Regions from separate parts of the Pantoea phytostimulans genome, predicted to be linked through region 3. Evidence: predicted binding sites of a transcription regulator. Region 3 holds the regulator's gene; each other region holds the start of a gene.
What was found. The regulator CRP, encoded in region 3, controls carbon source genes, mostly activating them, when cyclic AMP is high. The targets are predictions, from matches to a motif close to ATGTGANNNNNNTCACAT.
Positions count from the first base shown of each region.

Region 1 (6,007 bases), 1.6 Mb from region 3:
CACGATCAAACACTTTTGGGCGGCCCCGACATTTCTTCACATCGCAATCTTGTACCTGGCTCATACAACCTCACTACTTTAGAAACACTCTAATAAATTACCGATCATTAACTTAATTAGCAAGGTGCTCTGTCAACGGGCTGTAAACGCGTTGCCAATTTGTGCCTTACCGCAAACTATCCGCCCCAATGGTTAAGTGAAAATCCATGCTAAAGCCCATAATCACGCCACTTCGCGATTAAAATAACGCTCATTAAATAAATATTGACGACAACCGAGTAACAGGTCTATCATTTATTTAACGGTCGTTAATTAAATGGCGACAACGATTTTTAAACCTCATTCGTAAGCGAGAAAATATTATGAACAACATCAAATTCACTCTGGCAGCGGTTGCACTTTCTACTCTGACTTTTGGTGCTTTTGCTGCAGAACAAGTTTCCAGCGATCCACTGAACCAACAGCAGGTCGGTACCATTTCTGTCCAGGCCGGTAGCAGCCTTGACTCGGTTGAAGCGCAATTGAATGCGAAAGCAGACGCAGCGGGTGCCAAATCATTCCGCATTATCTCAACAACCGGTCAGAACAAATTGCACGGCACTGCTGTGATTTATCAGTAATTGAAGAATTGAGAAGGGGTTCGTTATGAAAAAGCTACATATTGCCTTGATGGCAATCGCGCTAGGCAGCGTCTCGTTTGCCTCGCTAGCTGCGCAGGAAGTGAGTCATACGCCATTAGATCAACAGCAAGTGGGTGTGATTAGCGCCACCGGCAGCACTAATCTCACTTCGCTTGAGCAACAGCTCTCCGAGAAGGCCAGCGATGTGGGGGCAAAGTCTTTCCGCATCACTTCGACCTCTGGCAACAACAACCTGCATGGCACAGCCGTTCTTTATAAATAAACAGTGATAAATAAGTCACTAAGCAGGCTTCAGATAAGGAAACTTATCTGAAGCCTTTTTTTAGCCGTTTGAACGTAACTGCGGATAACGGCGGAAGATATAGACACACCAGAGCAGCGCAACCAGACCAATTATCCCGCCGACATTCCCTACATCAGCCATTCGCATATGCAGGCTAACCTGGTTGCCTAACAGTGCACCGGCACCAATGCCAATATTATAGATGCCGGACATTAATGACATGGCGACGTCCGTCGCATCAGGCGCCAGCGAAAGCACCCGTACCTGCATTGCCAGACCAATCATCATCATCGACATGCCCCAAATTACGCACAATGTCGAGATAGCTGCAGGACGAACCGCAGCAAAAATCAGTAATCCCATGCACAGCGTAATCAGTGCTACCGCCGAAATTAACAGCGCAGACGGAAATTTATTACCCAGTGAGCTAAACAGGATGCTGCCGAGAATACCCGCCGATCCAAACAGCAGCAGCAGCAGCGTGGTAAAATTCTCACCAGAGTTCGCCACCACCTGCATAAAAGGCTCGATGTAGCTGTAAGCGGTGTAATGCGCCGTCACAACTAAAGTAACCAGCACATACATACTGACTAACGCCGGGCGGCGAAACAGCATTGGCACGCTGCTGAGAGAACCGGTGTGTTCGCTTGGCAGGCGCGGCAAAATGCGAGCCAGCATGATCATCAACACCAACGCGGTAAGGCCAATGATGCCAAACGTTGTGCGCCAGCCAAGGTATTGCCCAACGACGCGTCCAATCGGCACGCCTAATACCATCGCCAAAGCAGTTCCGGTCGCTAACATGCTCAGCGCCTGTGTTTTCTTGCCCGCAGGTGCAACGCGGATCGCCAGTGAGGCGGTGATCGACCAAAAAACCGCGTGTGACAACGCAATGCCGATACGAGAAACAATCAGCGAGGTAAAGTCCCAGGCGAAAGTTGTCAGCACATGACTCACGATAAAGATGACAAACAGCACCGCCAGCAGCATGCGCCTTTCAACGTTGCGCGTTAGCAGCATCAACGGCAATGAAAGCAGCGCGACGACCCACGCATAGATGGTCAGCATGATGCCAACATCAGCGGTTTTCATCGAAAAGTCGGCGGCAATATCAGACAACAGGCCAACAGGCACAAATTCGGTGGTGTTAAAAACAAACGCAGCGATTGCCAGCAGCACCACGCGTAGCCAGGCCGTTTTACGGGAAACAGTTATTGATTGCATGAGGAGTCAATTAGTCAGAACAGCGAAATTGGATGACGTTGAGCATCCAGTGAAAGTGACTTGCGTCACAATTTAGCGACTATTGTGGATGAAGAATGCGGATTACGAAACCTTGAAATCCGCTTTTATTATTGAATATTTTTTATCGCCCCCAGTGAAGGCGATAGCCTGAGGTTATCTACCGCGCCGTTGACCCGGCATCATGCGCATCAGCGTGTTGTCTTTCAAAAGATAGTGATGAAACAGTGCCGCAACAACATGCAGCCCTACCAGCCAATAACCCAACGGTGCCAGCGTTTCATGCCAGTCAATCAACGTATCGGATAAATCGACGTTGGGTTCACTGGCAACCGGCATCGACAGGCCAAATAACCACCAGTCGCGACCACGAAGATAACGCGAAGCGAGCCCTAAAATCGGCAGCGAGATGAACAGGGCATAAATTAAGGTGTGAGTGAGATGCGCCAGTCCTGTTTGCCAGCGCGGCGCGGGTGGCAAAATCGCCGGGCTGCGATGGCGTATGCGCAGAAATAACCGGGAAAGCATGATAACCAGTACCGTCGCGCCGGCACTAAAATGCGTAACAATTAGCGTATAACCTTGCCACGAACCACGCTGGGCAAAGCCGCGAAGTTCGATAGTGCTATAAGCAATAACAATGAGAAAGAAGGTAAGCCAGTGTAAGGCAATCTGTGACGCCGCAAATTTTTCCCGCATGTTAAATCCGAACAAAGAGAATCAAGAAGCCTAACATAGCGGAAACGGATGTAAATGCTTAACAAATTGACACAGCAGCAGCGATATTAGCCTGCCGTGAAGGGCAGGCTACTATCAGAGACAGACCATGTGCTTTAGTCCCACGCTATTCTGGATGTTCAGCTTTTTTTTTAGCGTGACGGGACAGCAGTTATCGCATCCTAATGCATTGGGATAATATTTGCGTGCTTGCTGAATAGCGGCTGTTGGGGCGTAAAAACTGCCCAGAAAAAGTCGTCCCGCCTGGGACGGCAAGTATTTGCACCCTGAAGCATGGACCACATGGTTATCGTTATACCCTGATTGTTTATTGACGTAATAGTAAAGAGCCATAGGGCATCCTCATTGCTGTTAAAAAATGAAAAATTACATTTATCGTTGGAATGGAATCGATTATAGCGAGGAAAATACGTTTTGTTTCATTTGGCCCTGATAACCTAACGATTTATCGTCTGGCGATCAAAAAAGGGCGCTTGCGCGCCCTTTGTAAGAGATTAATTAAATTACAGCTTTCGACATTGCAACCGTCTGGCGACGAGTAAGGCAAGCAACAGCAATACGGTGATGAAAAGGGTAATGCCTGTCCAGCCGTAGCGATGCCAGAAAAGCCCGCCCAAGGTTCCGGCAACGCTGGAACCCAAATAGTAACTAAACAGATAGAGTGACGAGGCCTGACCTTTGGCACGGCGGGCGCGGGGGCCAATCCAGCCGCTGGCGACAGAGTGTGCGGCGAAGAAGCCCGCCGTGAATAACATCATGCCAATCAAAATGACCCAAACAGAACTGAAAGCAGTAATAAGAAGCCCGGTCAGCATAATTGCTGTAGCGCCGAACATCACCGGTCCACGCCCCAGTTTGCTGGTCAGCGCTCCGGCTTTGGGAGAGCTCCACGATCCTGTCAGATAAACCACAGACAATAAGCCGACAACTGCCTGACTTAAATGCCACGGCGCACCCAGTAAACGATAGCCGATGTAATTGAACAGGGTCACAAAGGCACCCATCAGTAGGAAGCCTTCAGCAAACAGCAGCGGCAAGCCTTGATCACGCCAGTGCAGGCGAAAGTTAATGATCAGGCTGCGTGGTCGCAGTGAGGCGGGACGAAAATGGCGGGAAGCGGGCAAAATTTTCCAGAACATCACCGCAGAAGCCAGTGCAAAGCAGCCAATCACTGCAATCGCAATCCGCCATGAGTAAAAGTCTGTTAAAACGCCGCTGATCAGACGGCCACTCATGCCACCAATCGAATTACCGCTGATGTATAACCCCATTGAAAAAGCAACCATGCGGGGGTGGATCTCTTCACTCAGATAGGTCATTCCCACCGCAGCAACACCGCTTAACGACAGACCAATTAAAGCGCGCATCAATAATATGCCGTGCCAGCTGGTCATTGTCGCAGAGATAAGCGTACAGATAGCAGCCAGCATCAACGCGGTTACCATCACTGGTTTCCGTCCAATGGCGTCAGACAGCGGGCCAGTTACCAGCAAACCTAATGCCATTAAACCGGTTGAAATCGACAGAGAGATACTGCTTGCAGCGGGCGAAACACCAAATTGCTGGGAGAGAACCGGCAAGATAGGTTGAACACAGTAAAGTAGAGCAAACGTGGCTAAACCGGCAGAAAACAGCGCCAGAGTCACACGCATGAATTGCGGCGTTCCGCGTTCTATCCATCCTGACGTCGAGACGGGAGCGGGTGAACGGGGTGATTCATCATCGATTATCACCGCCTGAGAAGAGCGACTCACGGAAATACCTCCTTTGTTCCTGATTCGTCAACTCTAGAAAAGCTGGATTAGGTTGTCTAATATATTAATAATCTCAAATAAGATGTTTTACATATGAATATAGAGCTGCGTCATCTCCGGTACTTTATCGCTGTGGCCGAAGAGCTGCATTTTGGTCGCGCCGCACAGCGCCTGAATATTTCTCAACCGCCGCTGAGTCAGCAAATTATGCAGCTAGAGGCGGAAACCGGCGCGCAACTGTTTAATCGCACCAACCGCAGCGTAAAACTCACCGCCGCCGGGCAGCAGTTGTTGTCAGATGCACGCGCTATTTTATTGCAGGTGGAACAAGCGGCAGAACGGGCAGCACGCTTACATCGTGGTGAGGAAGGGGAATTACGTATTGGTTTTACGTCCTCGGCACCTTTCACGGGCGTACTTTCCAATGCGTTGTATCAGTTTCGCCAGCGTTGGCCGAAAGTGCATATTCAGATGCAGGAAATCAACACGCGCCAGCAGTTAGCCCCGCTACATGACGGTCGGCTTGATTTAGGTGTCATGCGTAATACGCCACTGCCGGGCGATCTCCGCCATCAACTGCTACTCAGTGAACCGCTTTACGCTGTGGTGCATTGGGCCCATCCTTTGGTGGATGCGGACAAAATCTCCATCAAGGCTTTAGCGTCTGAACCTTTTGTCTTTTTTGATCCTCAAGGGGGAACCGCACTTTACAGTGAAATCCTGGCGCTGCTGCATCGCTATCAAATCAAACCCTATATCACGCAGGAAGTCGGCGAAGCCATGACCATTTTAGGATTAGTTGCCACAGGCTTAGGCGTGTCGATTTTACCCGCTTCGTTTCGACGCGCACGATTAGCCGATGTGGTGTGGTTACCGCTGGAAGAGCCCGATGCGTTATCAGAATTGTGGTTGGTCTGGTCAGGGGAGCGCGAAATAAATGCGCAAATGGATCGAATGATGCAGCTATTGCGGCGTGACTTTGCGGGTTAATCCCTCTTTCCCATCAGCAATGTGTGCGACAAATCACATTTCCAATCAAATATTTGACGCTCAAGGCTAATCTGCCGCACCATATCTCATGTTTATTTAGAAGCGCGAAAATAACCGGGAGCAGGGTGTGAACCTGGACAGTCAACCTGGCCACATTGACCAAATTAAGCAGACTAATGCAGGCGTCGTTTACCGATTAATTGATCTTTATGGTCCCATTTCGCGTATCGAACTCTCCAAACGGGCGCAGCTCGCGCCAGCCAGTATTACCAAAATTGTGCGTGAAATGTTAGAAGCGCATTTGGTGCAGGAAACGGAATTTCAGGAGCCAGGAAGCCGTGGAAGGCCTGCAATTGGCT
Region 1 is NZ_CP173698.1:1,128,781-1,134,787, reverse strand. It holds gene ACF2G4_RS05395 (TetR/AcrR family transcriptional regulator) at 1-64, opposite strand, end outside; gene bhsA (multiple stress resistance protein BhsA) at 363-620, shown strand; gene bhsA (multiple stress resistance protein BhsA) at 646-903, shown strand; gene ACF2G4_RS05380 (sugar transporter) at 964-2,148, opposite strand; gene cybB (cytochrome b561) at 2,323-2,865, opposite strand; gene ACF2G4_RS05370 (hypothetical protein) at 2,980-3,237, opposite strand; gene ACF2G4_RS05365 (MFS transporter) at 3,408-4,658, opposite strand; gene ACF2G4_RS05360 (LysR family transcriptional regulator) at 4,752-5,648, shown strand; gene ACF2G4_RS05355 (ROK family protein) at 5,776-6,007, shown strand, end outside.
Region 1: ACF2G4_RS05380 (sugar transporter) is a predicted target of CRP. The motif match lies at 2,202-2,219, and genes of this name have one in related genera.

Region 2 (6,007 bases), 1.2 Mb from region 3:
GGTGCGTGAGCTGCCTCGCCAGTTCCAGCATGGTAGTGCCGGCATCCAGCACCACTGCATCACCCGACCGCACAAAGCTGGCTGCTTGTTCAGCAATTGCCTGTTTTTCGGCTAAATTACGCTGCATTTTCTCCAGCGTGGTGGGCTGGCTGGGAATAAACCGGTTTAAGGTCACACCGCCGTGGCTACGGCTGATTACGCCCTCTTTATCCAGCTTGATCAAATCACGCCGAATGGTGGCCGGTGAGGCGGAAATCGCACTCACCAACTGCTCTACAGTCACCAGATTATGGCTTTTCAGATAATCCATAATCTGGTCAAGACGACTTTGTCCCTTCATATTTCCCTATGCAAGCTGCATCGCGAGTTTGATCGAGATCGCCATGCTCTCAGACTTCGCTTTACCTGTCCAGGCGATATCAAACGCGGTGCCGTGGTCTGCCGAAGTGCGGATAAAAGGCAGTCCTGCGGTAATGTTCACGCCATCATAAAAGCCCAGCAGCTTCAGCGGGATATGTCCCTGATCGTGGTACATCGCCACCACAATATCGTACTGCCCTTCCTGACATTGCAGGAACACCGTGTCTGGCGGACAAGGCCCATAAACGTCAATGCCCTGCGCTTTCATCGCCTTGATTGAGGGTGCAACCGTGGTGATCTCTTCATCGCCAAATAACCCATTTTCACCCGCGTGGGGATTAACACCCGCGACGGCAATACGCGGCTTCTCAAAACCGACGCGGCGCAAGAAGGTATCCGCCATGCCAATCACCGTTTCAATGCGCTCACGATTCAGCGTATCGAGGAACTTACGCAGCGCAATATGCGTGGTGACATGAATCACCTTCAGCTTATCGGTATACAGCACCATGGCGTAATTTTTAGTGTTGGTAAGGTGCGCCAGCAGTTCGGTATGTCCCGGATAGATATGGCCTGCCGAATGCAGCGCTTCCTTGTTCAGCGGCGCGGTGGCAATCGCCTGCACTTCTCCGGCCAGCGCCAGTTCCGTCGCGCGCTTTACGCAGCGCCAGGCCAGATCGCCCGCTTCTTTTTGTACCACGCCAGGTTTTAACGCTTCCGGGTTCGCCAACGGTTCATCAAGGATGTTGATGATACCTGGTGCAAAATGCGCATCCTTTACGCTGTCGAGCACCCGCAATTCAGCTTGCGGGGTGATATTCATCGCCATGATGCGGCGCAGAGTACTGGCACAACCCACCACCACTGCTGGCGCGCCGTTCAGATCGCCTTCAGACAGCGCTTTGATGATAATTTCCGGGCTAATGCCCGCAGGATCGCCCATCGTCACCGCAATAATTTTATTCACTCGACTTCTCCTCAATAAAACGTATGGCTTCTACCAGGGTGTTTTCGTCGCCAAAGCCACCCGCTTTGGTCATCACCGGCAAGATAAATTCACTGTTAAGCAGAACCCCATGCGGCACGCAGCCCGCCACCAGACCCTGAATTTGAAACCCGCTGGCACCCAGCGCCTGGGCAACGGCAATGGCCACGTCGCCGCCGGAAAGATAAAGCGCATTTGGCAATTGCTGACGGCACACGGTGCGCGTCATCTCGCCGAGAAACGCACAAATCGCCTCGCCCAGTTGTTGACGAGTCATGTTGTGTTGCTGGCAAAGTTGATCAATTTCTTGTCGCTGATTGGCTCGCTGGCAGGTTCGAATCACCGTGTGCTGACCTGCACGCAGCGTCGCCACGCTTTGCGTGATCCATTCCGACGCGGAAGGCCACGCCGGTTGCAAGAACAGCTCACTAATATTGATGTCGATCAGAGCAATGTTGCGCTGCCTCGCCAGCTTGCTGATTTGCTGCTGGGCGCTGGCGCTCATCGATCCCACCACCGCTAACACCGGCTTTGCTGCACGGGTAGAAAGGTGCGCGCCCAGCGCATCGCTTAATCCCGCCGCGCCGACTAATAAAGGCGTTTCAGCTAAACGCGCCGCAGCGCGTACCAGACGGGCGATATCCGCGTCCTGTTCTGCATCCACCACCACCACACCGCGCAGGTTATTCAGTACGGTCTCCAGACGATCGCTTCGTAATGTGGCGAGATCGATCTGTGTGCCCGGCAACTGCAATTGTTGCAACACATTGGCACTTGAGATTGGCGTTTTAGGATCGCTGGCAAATTCGGTATCGGTGAGCAGCACATCATCTAAATAAACCGCGCCGTTTCGCGTGGTGCGTCCAAGACGCGGCACCGCCGGCACCACCAGCGCCAGCTGTTTGCCGCTGGCTTTGAGTGCGGCATTCACTTCTGCGCCGACATTGCCACGCAAGGTCGAGTCAATTTTTTTAACCAGCCAGCCAGCGTGTAGGGCGTGCTGCTTTACCACCTGCGTAATGCGCTCCACCGCCAGATCAGCGCTGATTGCCCGACTGTCAGTGCTGATCACGCAAACATCTACTGCCTCGCTGTTATGCGGCATCTCGCTGTTGAACAGCACATGTACACGCGCTCCCGCCTGGGCCAGCCCGCTGCCCGCATCGTTCGCGCCGGTAAAATCATCGGCGATCACCAATACCGGGGTTTTCCATGACGATTGGGTCATTGTTTCTCCTGTTTCGGCTGCTTGCCGCTGATGATGATTATATTCAATCATGATTGATTATATGTGAGCAAGATCAAATTAATCGAAATCAATATGCCCTATAAATTGAGGCACAGTAAGTGACAGAACTCGCACTGATATGAGCAAACACAATCATTCAGTTCAGATACACAGTGAAAAGGGTATGAAATGAATATCAACAGCACGGTTATCAGCGGCTATCAGGCGCTGAATGACATTCGCTATCTGCTTAACGGTAAGGCGAAAGCATTACTGGTTACCGACAAGAATATCGAAAGCATTCCTGCGGTTCAGGCGCTGATCGCACAACTGAAACAGCAGATTGCTCACGTCAGCATCGTGAACAACGTACCGCCAGAGCCAAGCCAGCATGATGTCGCGGCTATCCTCAGCGCATTGCCCTCACGTGACGTTGATTTAGTGATTGGTGTCGGCGGTGGCAGCGTACTGGATGTCGCTAAGCTGCTTTCCGTGTTGTGCGTAAAGAATGCGCCGTCGCTGGAGGCGTTGTTAGCGGGCGAGAAACCGCAGCATCGCACCACGTCGCTGTTAATTCCTACCACCGCAGGAACCGGCTCTGAAGCCACACCCAACGCGATTTTAGCCATCCCAGAAAAAGAGACCAAAGTCGGCATTATTTCGCCGGTAATGCTGCCCGATTTCGTGGCGTTGGTGCCTGAACTCACCACCAGCATGCCTGCACATATCGCCTCTTCAACCGGCATTGATGCGCTGTGTCATCTGATCGAATGTTTCACTGCCACCGTGTCGAACCCGGTGAGTGATAACTATGCGCTGATTGGCATGAAGAAGCTGTTCGCCAATCTTGAAACCACCATTAACCAACCGGGCAATCTACAGGCGCGACTGGAAATGTTGTGGGCTTCCTATTATGGCGGCGCCGCCATTGCCCACGCCGGTACGCATCTGGTGCACGCCATGTCCTATCCGCTGGGCGGCAAATATCACCTACCGCACGGCGTTGCCAATGCCATTTTACTGGCACCTTGCATGCGTTTCGTTCGTCCTGCCGCAGTGAGCAAATTTGCTCAGGCATACGATCTGCTGCCAGAAGCAGATAGCTTGCTAAGTGAAGAAGCCAAATCTCTGGCGTTAGTGGATTACTTCACTGCGCTGGTGAAGCGCCTGAAACTGCCAGCCAGTCTGGAAGAGCTGGGTATCAGCCCGGATCACCTGCCCTATTTAGTGGAAGCGGCATTAGATGTGCAACGTCTGATGAAAAACGTGCCAACGGCGGTCAGCGCCAACGATGTGCGTGACGTGTATTTGACGCTGTTTCCTTCACACCAGGCATAACGAGGATTCTCATGAGCCAGAAAATAGTCGGCGTATTAACCGCCATCATCACCGCCTTTGATCGTGATGGCGCTTTCAATCCCACCACCCAGCGCGAGCAGGTAAAACGCCAACTCAATGCAGGTAACGGTATCTTCTGCGGCGGTACCAACGGTGAATTCTTCGTGCTGAACGAGCAGGAAAAAATAGCGGTTACCGAAACCTGCGTGGATGAAGTCAACGGCAGCGCGCCAGTGGTGGCGCACATCGGTGAAATATCGACCCGTGAAACCATTCGCCTTGGCAAGCAGATAGCCAAACTGGGCGTGGACGCCGTATCCGTGATCACGCCTTATTTCGTGCCGTTGAAGCAGGAAGAGTTGATTTATCACTACCAAACCGTGGCCGACGCGCTCGACGTCCCGCTATTCCTCTACAACATTCCGGCGCGTACCGGTAATACCTTGCAGCCCGAAACCGTGCGCAAGCTGGCCTCACATCCCAACATTATCGGTATCAAAGATTCTGCGGGCAGCTATGAAAGCCTGAGTGGTTTCCTGAAAGCCGCTGAAGGCATTGATAACTTCGACGTGCTGAACGGTCCAGATTCATTGATTCATCAAGGATTTGTCGATGGCTGCTCAGCCTGCATTTCTGGCCTCGCCAACGTCGCGCCGCAAGAGATCAACGCTATTTGGGCACACTTCAACGCTGGCGATGTCGCCGCCTCACGTCTGGCACAAGAGAATGTGACGGGCCTGCGTACGGATTTATACAGCGTCGGCTTCTCGCCAGCGGCGGTGAAAAAAGCCGTCACGCTGCTGGGCTATGACGTCGGTGAAAGCCGCTATGCCGTGCATTTCAGCGCCGAAGAAGAGCAGAAGATCCGTCAAATCGTGAATCAATATTTGCAGTAATGGCCGTCAGGGTGGCCTTTGCTGCCCTTGCCTGAAACCTGACACCGGGAAAAATTATGAAAGTGATTTGCACCTCGCCCTCCTTTGCTAAATATGATGCGGCGCCCATCGACACCCTGAAACAGCATGGCTTTGAGCTGATTACGCTGCCCGCCGATGCGCCATTGTCGACGCTGGAGCCGCATCTGGCTGAAACCGTCGCGATGATCGTGGCCTTTACTGACGTCAACGATGAGCTGCTGGCGAAAGCGCCCCAGTTAAAAGTGGTGTGTAAACATGGCGTTGGCGTCGATAACATCGATCTGGATGCAACGCGCGCGCGCGGAATTTATGTCACCAATGTCCCTGACGCCAACAAGCACGCGGTGGCTGACTTCGCTTTCGCACTGATGCTTAACAGTGCGCGTCAGATCACACAGGCCGCAGAGGAAACCCGCGCCGGCAACTGGCCACGCATTTTCGCCACCGACGTCTACGGTAAAACGTTGGGCATTATCGGGCTGGGCAATATTGGTAAGCAGGTCGCGCTGCGTGCCAAAGGCTTCAACATGCGCGTTATCGCGTTTGATTTTTATCCCGATGAGAAATTTGCCGCCGAGCACGGCATCGAGTTCGTCAGCATGGATCGTCTGACTGAAGAAGGCGATTTCATCACGCTGCATACGCCACTGACCGATGAAACCCGTAACCTGTTCAATGCCACGCGTATCAAACGGATGAAGAAATCTGCCTTCCTGATCAACGTCTCGCGCGGTGGCGTGATCAACGAAAACGATCTGTTCCAGGCGCTACAGGACAACGTGATTGCTGGCGCTGCCGCTGACGTATTCGACCACGAACCCTTAGCTGAACATCCGCTGTTTACGCTGCCGAATTTTATTCCTACCTCGCACATCGCCGGTTATACCGACGGCGCAATCAGCGCTATTGGCGAACGTTGTGTGCAGCAGATTATTCAGTGCCTTAAACAGGGCGAACGCCCAGTAAACGTGATGAACGGGTTGGCGTAAGACCGACCGCTTCTCTTACCGAACAGTTTGGTGATTATAACGATGAACAACACCTCGCGTATCCGTTGGTGGATCGCTGGCCTGATGTGGCTGGCGATCGCCATTAACTACATTGATCGAACTGTACTCTCTGCTGCTGCGCCGCACCTGATCACTGAGCTGGACATCAATCCAGAAATGATGGGTTTTA
Region 2 is NZ_CP173698.1:3,877,380-3,883,386, reverse strand. It holds gene ACF2G4_RS17960 (DeoR/GlpR family DNA-binding transcription regulator) at 1-340, opposite strand, end outside; gene ACF2G4_RS17955 (D-threonate 4-phosphate dehydrogenase) at 347-1,327, opposite strand; gene dtnK (D-threonate kinase) at 1,320-2,573, opposite strand; gene ACF2G4_RS17945 (iron-containing alcohol dehydrogenase) at 2,763-3,911, shown strand; gene ACF2G4_RS17940 (dihydrodipicolinate synthase family protein) at 3,923-4,807, shown strand; gene ACF2G4_RS17935 (phosphoglycerate dehydrogenase) at 4,864-5,817, shown strand; gene ACF2G4_RS17930 (MFS transporter) at 5,860-6,007, shown strand, end outside.
Region 2: ACF2G4_RS17945 (iron-containing alcohol dehydrogenase) is a predicted target of CRP. The motif match lies at 2,635-2,652, and genes of this name have one in related genera.

Region 3 (6,007 bases):
CAAGAAAAACGCTGAACGCAAGCTGCTTGCCTGGCCGGAAACGCTGCCGGTGGATTTAACTCAATTGAAGGCGTTGCGCCGTTTACGTGATTTTGATGATGCGATCACCGCACGTGCCCACGGCTTTACGGATGCCAGCGACTATTATCGTCGTGCCAGTGCTTTGCCTTTATTAAAGGCGGTGCGTAAACCGCTGCTGATCATTCATGCCAAAGACGATCCGTTTATGAGCGATGAAGTGATACCGCGCAAAGAACAATTATCTGCCACTATTACTTATCAGCTGACGTCACATGGCGGCCATGTTGGTTTTGTCGGTGGTACGCTGCGTCAACCGCAACTGTGGCTGGAACAGCGCGTGCCGCAATGGATTTCCCCTTTTTTGGATTGCTAACCCGTGATTATTCCCTGGCAAGATGTTTCGCCCGAAACACTCGAAAATCTGATTGAAACCTTTGTCCTGCGAGAAGGTACCGACTACGGCGAGCATGAGCGCAGTCTGGAAGACAAAGTTGCTGATGTACGCCGCCAGCTTGAGCGTGGCGATGTTGTGCTGGTGTGGTCTGAACTGCATGAAACGGTAAATATCATGCCGCGCAATGAATTTCGCAGCTAATGCGCTAACGAGAAATTCATGCTAACAATGCTCTTCGCCCGACCTCACAGGGAGTTTTTTTATGTCTGCTCGGCATCCAATTATCGCGGTGACCGGCTCCAGCGGAGCCGGAACCACCACCACCAGCCTCGCCTTTCGTAAGATTTTTCAGCAGCTGGATCTGCACGCGGCAGAGCTTGAAGGCGACAGTTTTCACCGCTTTACCCGCCCGGAAATGGACATGGCGATCCGCAAAGCGCGCGATCTTGGACGTCATGTCAGCTATTTCGGTCCCGAAGCCAATGACTTCGGCCTGCTAGAACACTCTTTTATCGAATACGGTAAAAGTGGTCAGGGTGAGTCGCGCAAATATCTGCATACCTATGATGAAGCGGTGCCGTGGAATCAAGTGCCCGGCACGTTTACACCCTGGCAGCCGCTGCCGTCGAATACGGATATTTTATTTTACGAAGGCCTGCACGGCGGCGTTATGACAGCGCAACACAATGTGGCTGAAAACGTCGATTTACTGGTTGGCGTAGTGCCGATTGTGAATCTGGAATGGATTCAGAAGCTGGTGCGTGATACCAGCGAGCGCGGGCATTCACGTGAAGCGGTGATGGATTCAGTGGTGCGTTCAATGGAGGATTACATCAATTTCATTACCCCACAGTTTTCCCGCACGCATATTAACTTCCAGCGCGTTCCTACCGTAGACACGTCAAACCCGTTTGCCGCACGCACCATTCCGTCGCTGGATGAGAGCTTTGTGGTGATCCATTTTCAGGCGTTGGAAGATATCGATTTTCCTTATCTGCTGGCGATGCTACAGGGATCGTTCATTTCGCACATTAATACGCTGGTGGTGCCGGGCGGCAAGATGGGATTAGCGATGGAGTTGATTATGGGGCCATTGGTAAAACGATTAATGGAAGGTAAGCGGATTGAATAAATATCTACCCTAAATAATTCGAATCGCAGGAAGATGGCAACGAATGAATCCTGATGAGCTGATTAAAGTAGATGTTACCGGTGAATGCGGGCAGTCAACGCACCAGCAATTTGAAAAATGATGGATAGAGAGGCCGAGAGTCGGCCTCCAGCAATTACCGTTCTTTCACTTCATAGCTGTGGGTCATTTCTACCCCTTTACCCAACATGATCGCGACTGAGCAATACTTCTCAGCCGAAAGATCGACAGCACGTGCAACCGCTTTGTCAGCCAGCGCTTTGCCGCTGACAATAAAGTGCAAATTAATATGCGTAAAAATACGCGGCGCTTCTTCGCGACGTTCGGACGTCAGCTTCACCTCGCAATCCACTACATCATTGCGGCCTTTCTGCAAAATGGTGACCACATCAATCGCGCTGCAACCGCCCGCTGCCATCAACACCATTTCCATTGGGCTAGGGGCTTTATCGCCGGCGTTGCCGTCCATCAAAACCTGATGACCAGAAGAGGATTCACCAAGAAACGTTAGACCTTCAACCCATTTCACTCTTGCCTGCATGATTTAGCTCCCAGAATATGCTGATTTGCCGCCAGAGTACGCTTTCACCTGGTAAACAGCAATCCAGAGAAATCCGCACTTTGCTGAAGCGAGACAACACAAGACAGTCGGCAAAAGCTGTGCTACAAACAGAGCTGAAAATATTTTTCGTCACTCGATGACGGAGCCGGGAAGAATTAAGCGCACTGCGCCAAATGCAGCCCGAATAATTTCCAAAATGGAAAATGCTTTACGCTTTCATCGCCTGACAGGGAAACTGTCCCCTGTATTTTGGGCACGATTACAACAGAGGATAATAGCGAATGGTTCTCGGCAAACCGCAAACAGACCCTACACTCGAATGGTTCCTGTCCCATTGCCATATTCACAAATATCCATCCAAAAGTACGCTGATTCACCAAGGTGAAAAAGCTGAAACGCTTTACTACATCGTGAAAGGTTCCGTTGCGGTTCTGATCAAAGATGAAGAAGGCAAAGAGATGATTCTCTCCTATCTGAATCAAGGCGATTTTATCGGCGAGCTTGGCCTGTTTGAAGAAGGTCAGGAACGCAGCGCTTGGGTACGTGCGAAAACCGCGTGCGAAGTGGCGGAAATTTCTTACAAGAAATTCCGTCAGTTGATTCAGGTAAACCCGGATATTTTGATGCGACTGTCGTCGCAGATGGCGCGTCGCTTACAGGTAACGTCAGAAAAAGTGGGTAACCTCGCTTTCCTCGACGTGACTGGACGCATTGCACAAACACTGCTTAATCTGGCCAAACAGCCAGACGCCATGACGCATCCCGACGGCATGCAAATTAAAATTACTCGTCAGGAAATTGGCCAAATTGTTGGTTGTTCACGTGAAACCGTGGGCCGTATTTTGAAGATGCTGGAGGATCAGAACCTGATCTCAGCACACGGCAAAACCATCGTCGTTTACGGCACCCGCTAATTCCTGTCACTCCCGGCGTGATGGCAACATCACGCCGTTATTATTTGCGCTGAGCTGATGTGGCGTCGAATCATTTATCATCCTGAGATCAATTATGCCCTGCGGCAAACGCTGGTCCTTTGCGTGCCCGTTGCGCTCGGCTGGCTGTTTGGCGATCTGCAAAAAGGTCTGCTGTTCTCATTGGTTCCCGCTTGCTGCAATATTGCTGGCCTTGATACGCCCCACAAGCGCTTCTTCAAACGCCTGATCGTTGGCGGCGGCCTGTTTGCACTTGGCAGCTTTCTTATTCAGTGGCTCACGCTGAAAGGCATTCCCCTGCCCGCGATTCTGTTTGTCGTGCCGCTTTTGCTGGGTGTAACGGGTGAGATCAGTCCACTTCACGGGCGTTTACTGCCCGGCGCGCTGATCGCCTCTATCTTCACCTTAAGCCTGATGGGGCACATGCCTGTCTGGGTTCCGCCGCTGCTCTACATTGGCGGTACGCTGTGGTATGGCCTGTTTAACTGGTTCTGGTTTTGGTTGTGGAAAGAGCAACCAATGCGTGAAAGCCTGAGTCTGGTCTATCGCGAGCTGGCAAATTATTGCGACGCGAAATACACCTTGCTGACACAACTCACCGATCCTGAAAAGGCGCTGCCACCTCTGCTGGCGCGTCAGCAAAAAGCAGTGGATTTGATTAATATCTGCTATCAGCAGATGCATATGCTGTCTGCCAACGGTGATGAAACCCATAAACGCCTGAAGCGGGCTTTTCAAGTTGCGTTGGATTTACAGGAGCATATTTCGGTCAGTCTGCATCAGCCGGAAGAAGTGCAAAAGCTGGTTGAGCAAAGCCATGCCGAAGCGGTGATCCGCTGGAACGCTAAAACCATTTCTGCACGGCTGCGCGTCTTAGCTGACAATATCCTTTATCACCAGCTTCCCGATCGTTTCTCAATGGATAAGCAGCTGGGCGCACTGGAAAAAATTACGCGCCAGCATCCCGATAACCCGGTCGGCAATTTTTGTCTTTACCATTTCAACCGCATCGCCCGCGTGTTACGTACGCAAAAGCCGCTCTATCAACGTGACTTAATGGCCGATCGCCAACGTCGCCTCCCGCTTCTGTCTGCGTTGCGTAGCTACCTAAGATTCAGATCCGCCGCACTGCGCACCGCCGGACGGTTTTCTGTGATGCTAATGTTTGGCAGCGCGTTGGCGATGTTTTTCAATATCCCCAAACCCTACTGGATTTTGATGACCATTATGTTCGTCAGCCAGAACAGTTACAGCGCCACGCGGGTTCGTATTCAGCACCGTGCGCTGGGTACTTTTGCTGGATTGGTGATTGCGGCCGCCACGCTGCGCTTCGCCGTCCCGGAATCGCTGGTGCTGTTGATCATGCTGGCCATTACTTTTATCAGTTATGTCTTCACTCGCCAGTTTTATGGTTGGGCAACGATTGGTTTTACCGTCACAGCGGTTTATTCGTTGCAGTTGCTGTCACTGAATGGCGCGCAATTTCTGCTGCCGCGCCTGATGGATACCATAATGGGCTGCCTGATCGCCTTTGGCGGTATGGTGTGGCTGTGGCCACAATGGCAGAGCGGTTTATTGCGTCAAAATGCGCATGATGCGCTGGAAACTTACCAGGATGCGCTGCGCATGTTGCTGGGGCCTGAACAATCGGCTGAAAAACTGGCTTATCAGCGGGTGCTGGTTAATCAGGCACATAACGCCTTGTTCAACTCGCTCAATCAGGCGATGCAGGAGCCGGGTTTTAATTCGCAATATTTAAAAGATATGCGCATGTGGGTGACACACAGTCAGTTCATCGTTGAACACATTAACGCCATGACCATTCTGGCGCGTGAACATACCATGTTGCCCCCTTCACTGGCGGAGAGCTATTTGCAGTCGTGTGAAATTGCCTTGCAGCGTTGTCAGCAGCGGCTGGAGTATGACGGGAACAGTTCTCAGACCAACGTGTTGGAAGCCGCAGAGAACATCAACGAAGGCCCGATTACGGTGTTAGAGCAGCATGTTAAACGCATTCAGGCCCATCTGAGCGTGATGCATACCATCTCGTCTTTGGCCTGGAGCCAGCGCCCGCAACACGGTCGCTGGCTGGTGAGGCATTTGCGGAAAAGCTAATTCACGGAGAAAAGGCGTTACGCGTTAAGCACCTTTTCTACCGCTTTGGCGAAACGCATCATGCCTTCTTCAATATCGGCGGGCTCGATCACCAGCGATGGCGCAAAACGAATCACGTCGGTGCCAGCCACCAAAATCATTAAACCTTCTGTTGCGGCAGCATTCAGGATGTCTCGCGCTTTGCCTGCGTGCTGCGGTTTCAGCGCCGCGCCAATCAGCAAACCTTTACCGCGAATATCTGAGAACAGATCGTGCTTCGCATCAATAGCCTTCAGCGCTTCAACATATTGCTGACGACGCGTTTCAACCCCGTCCAGGACTTCCGGTGTGTTGATGATGTCCAACGCAGTTTCGGCAATGGCGCACGCCAGCGGATTACCGCCGTAAGTGGTGCCATGCACGCCCGGCGCCATGGTCGACGCGATTTCATTGGTGGTCAGCATCGCGCTTACCGGAAAACCGCCGCCCAACGCTTTGGCCGAGGTCAGAATATCTGGCGTCACGCCATAATGTTCATAGGCAAATAGCTTGCCGCTGCGACCCATACCGCTTTGTACTTCATCCAACACCAGCAGCGCCTGATGTTGATCGCACAATGCGCGTAGGCCTTGCATAAATTCCGGCGTGGCGGGCATCACGCCGCCCTCACCCTGGATCGGCTCAACCACGATGGCACAGGTGTGATCGTCAATCACCGCTTTGACAGCGTCCAGATCGTTGAAAGGCACATGCACAATATCCGCCGGTTTTGGACCAAAGCCATCGGAATACTTCGGCTGCCCGCCAACCGATACGGTAAACAGCGTGCGGCCATGAAAAGCATTGTGGAAAGC
Region 3 is NZ_CP173698.1:2,706,127-2,712,133, forward strand. It holds gene ACF2G4_RS12705 (hydrolase) at 1-394, shown strand, start outside; gene ACF2G4_RS12710 (YheU family protein) at 398-616, shown strand; gene ACF2G4_RS12715 (phosphoribulokinase) at 678-1,547, shown strand; gene ACF2G4_RS12720 (OsmC family protein) at 1,702-2,106, opposite strand; gene crp (cAMP-activated global transcriptional regulator CRP) at 2,409-3,041, shown strand; gene ACF2G4_RS12730 (YccS/YhfK family putative transporter) at 3,099-5,174, shown strand; gene ACF2G4_RS12735 (aspartate aminotransferase family protein) at 5,192-6,007, opposite strand, start outside.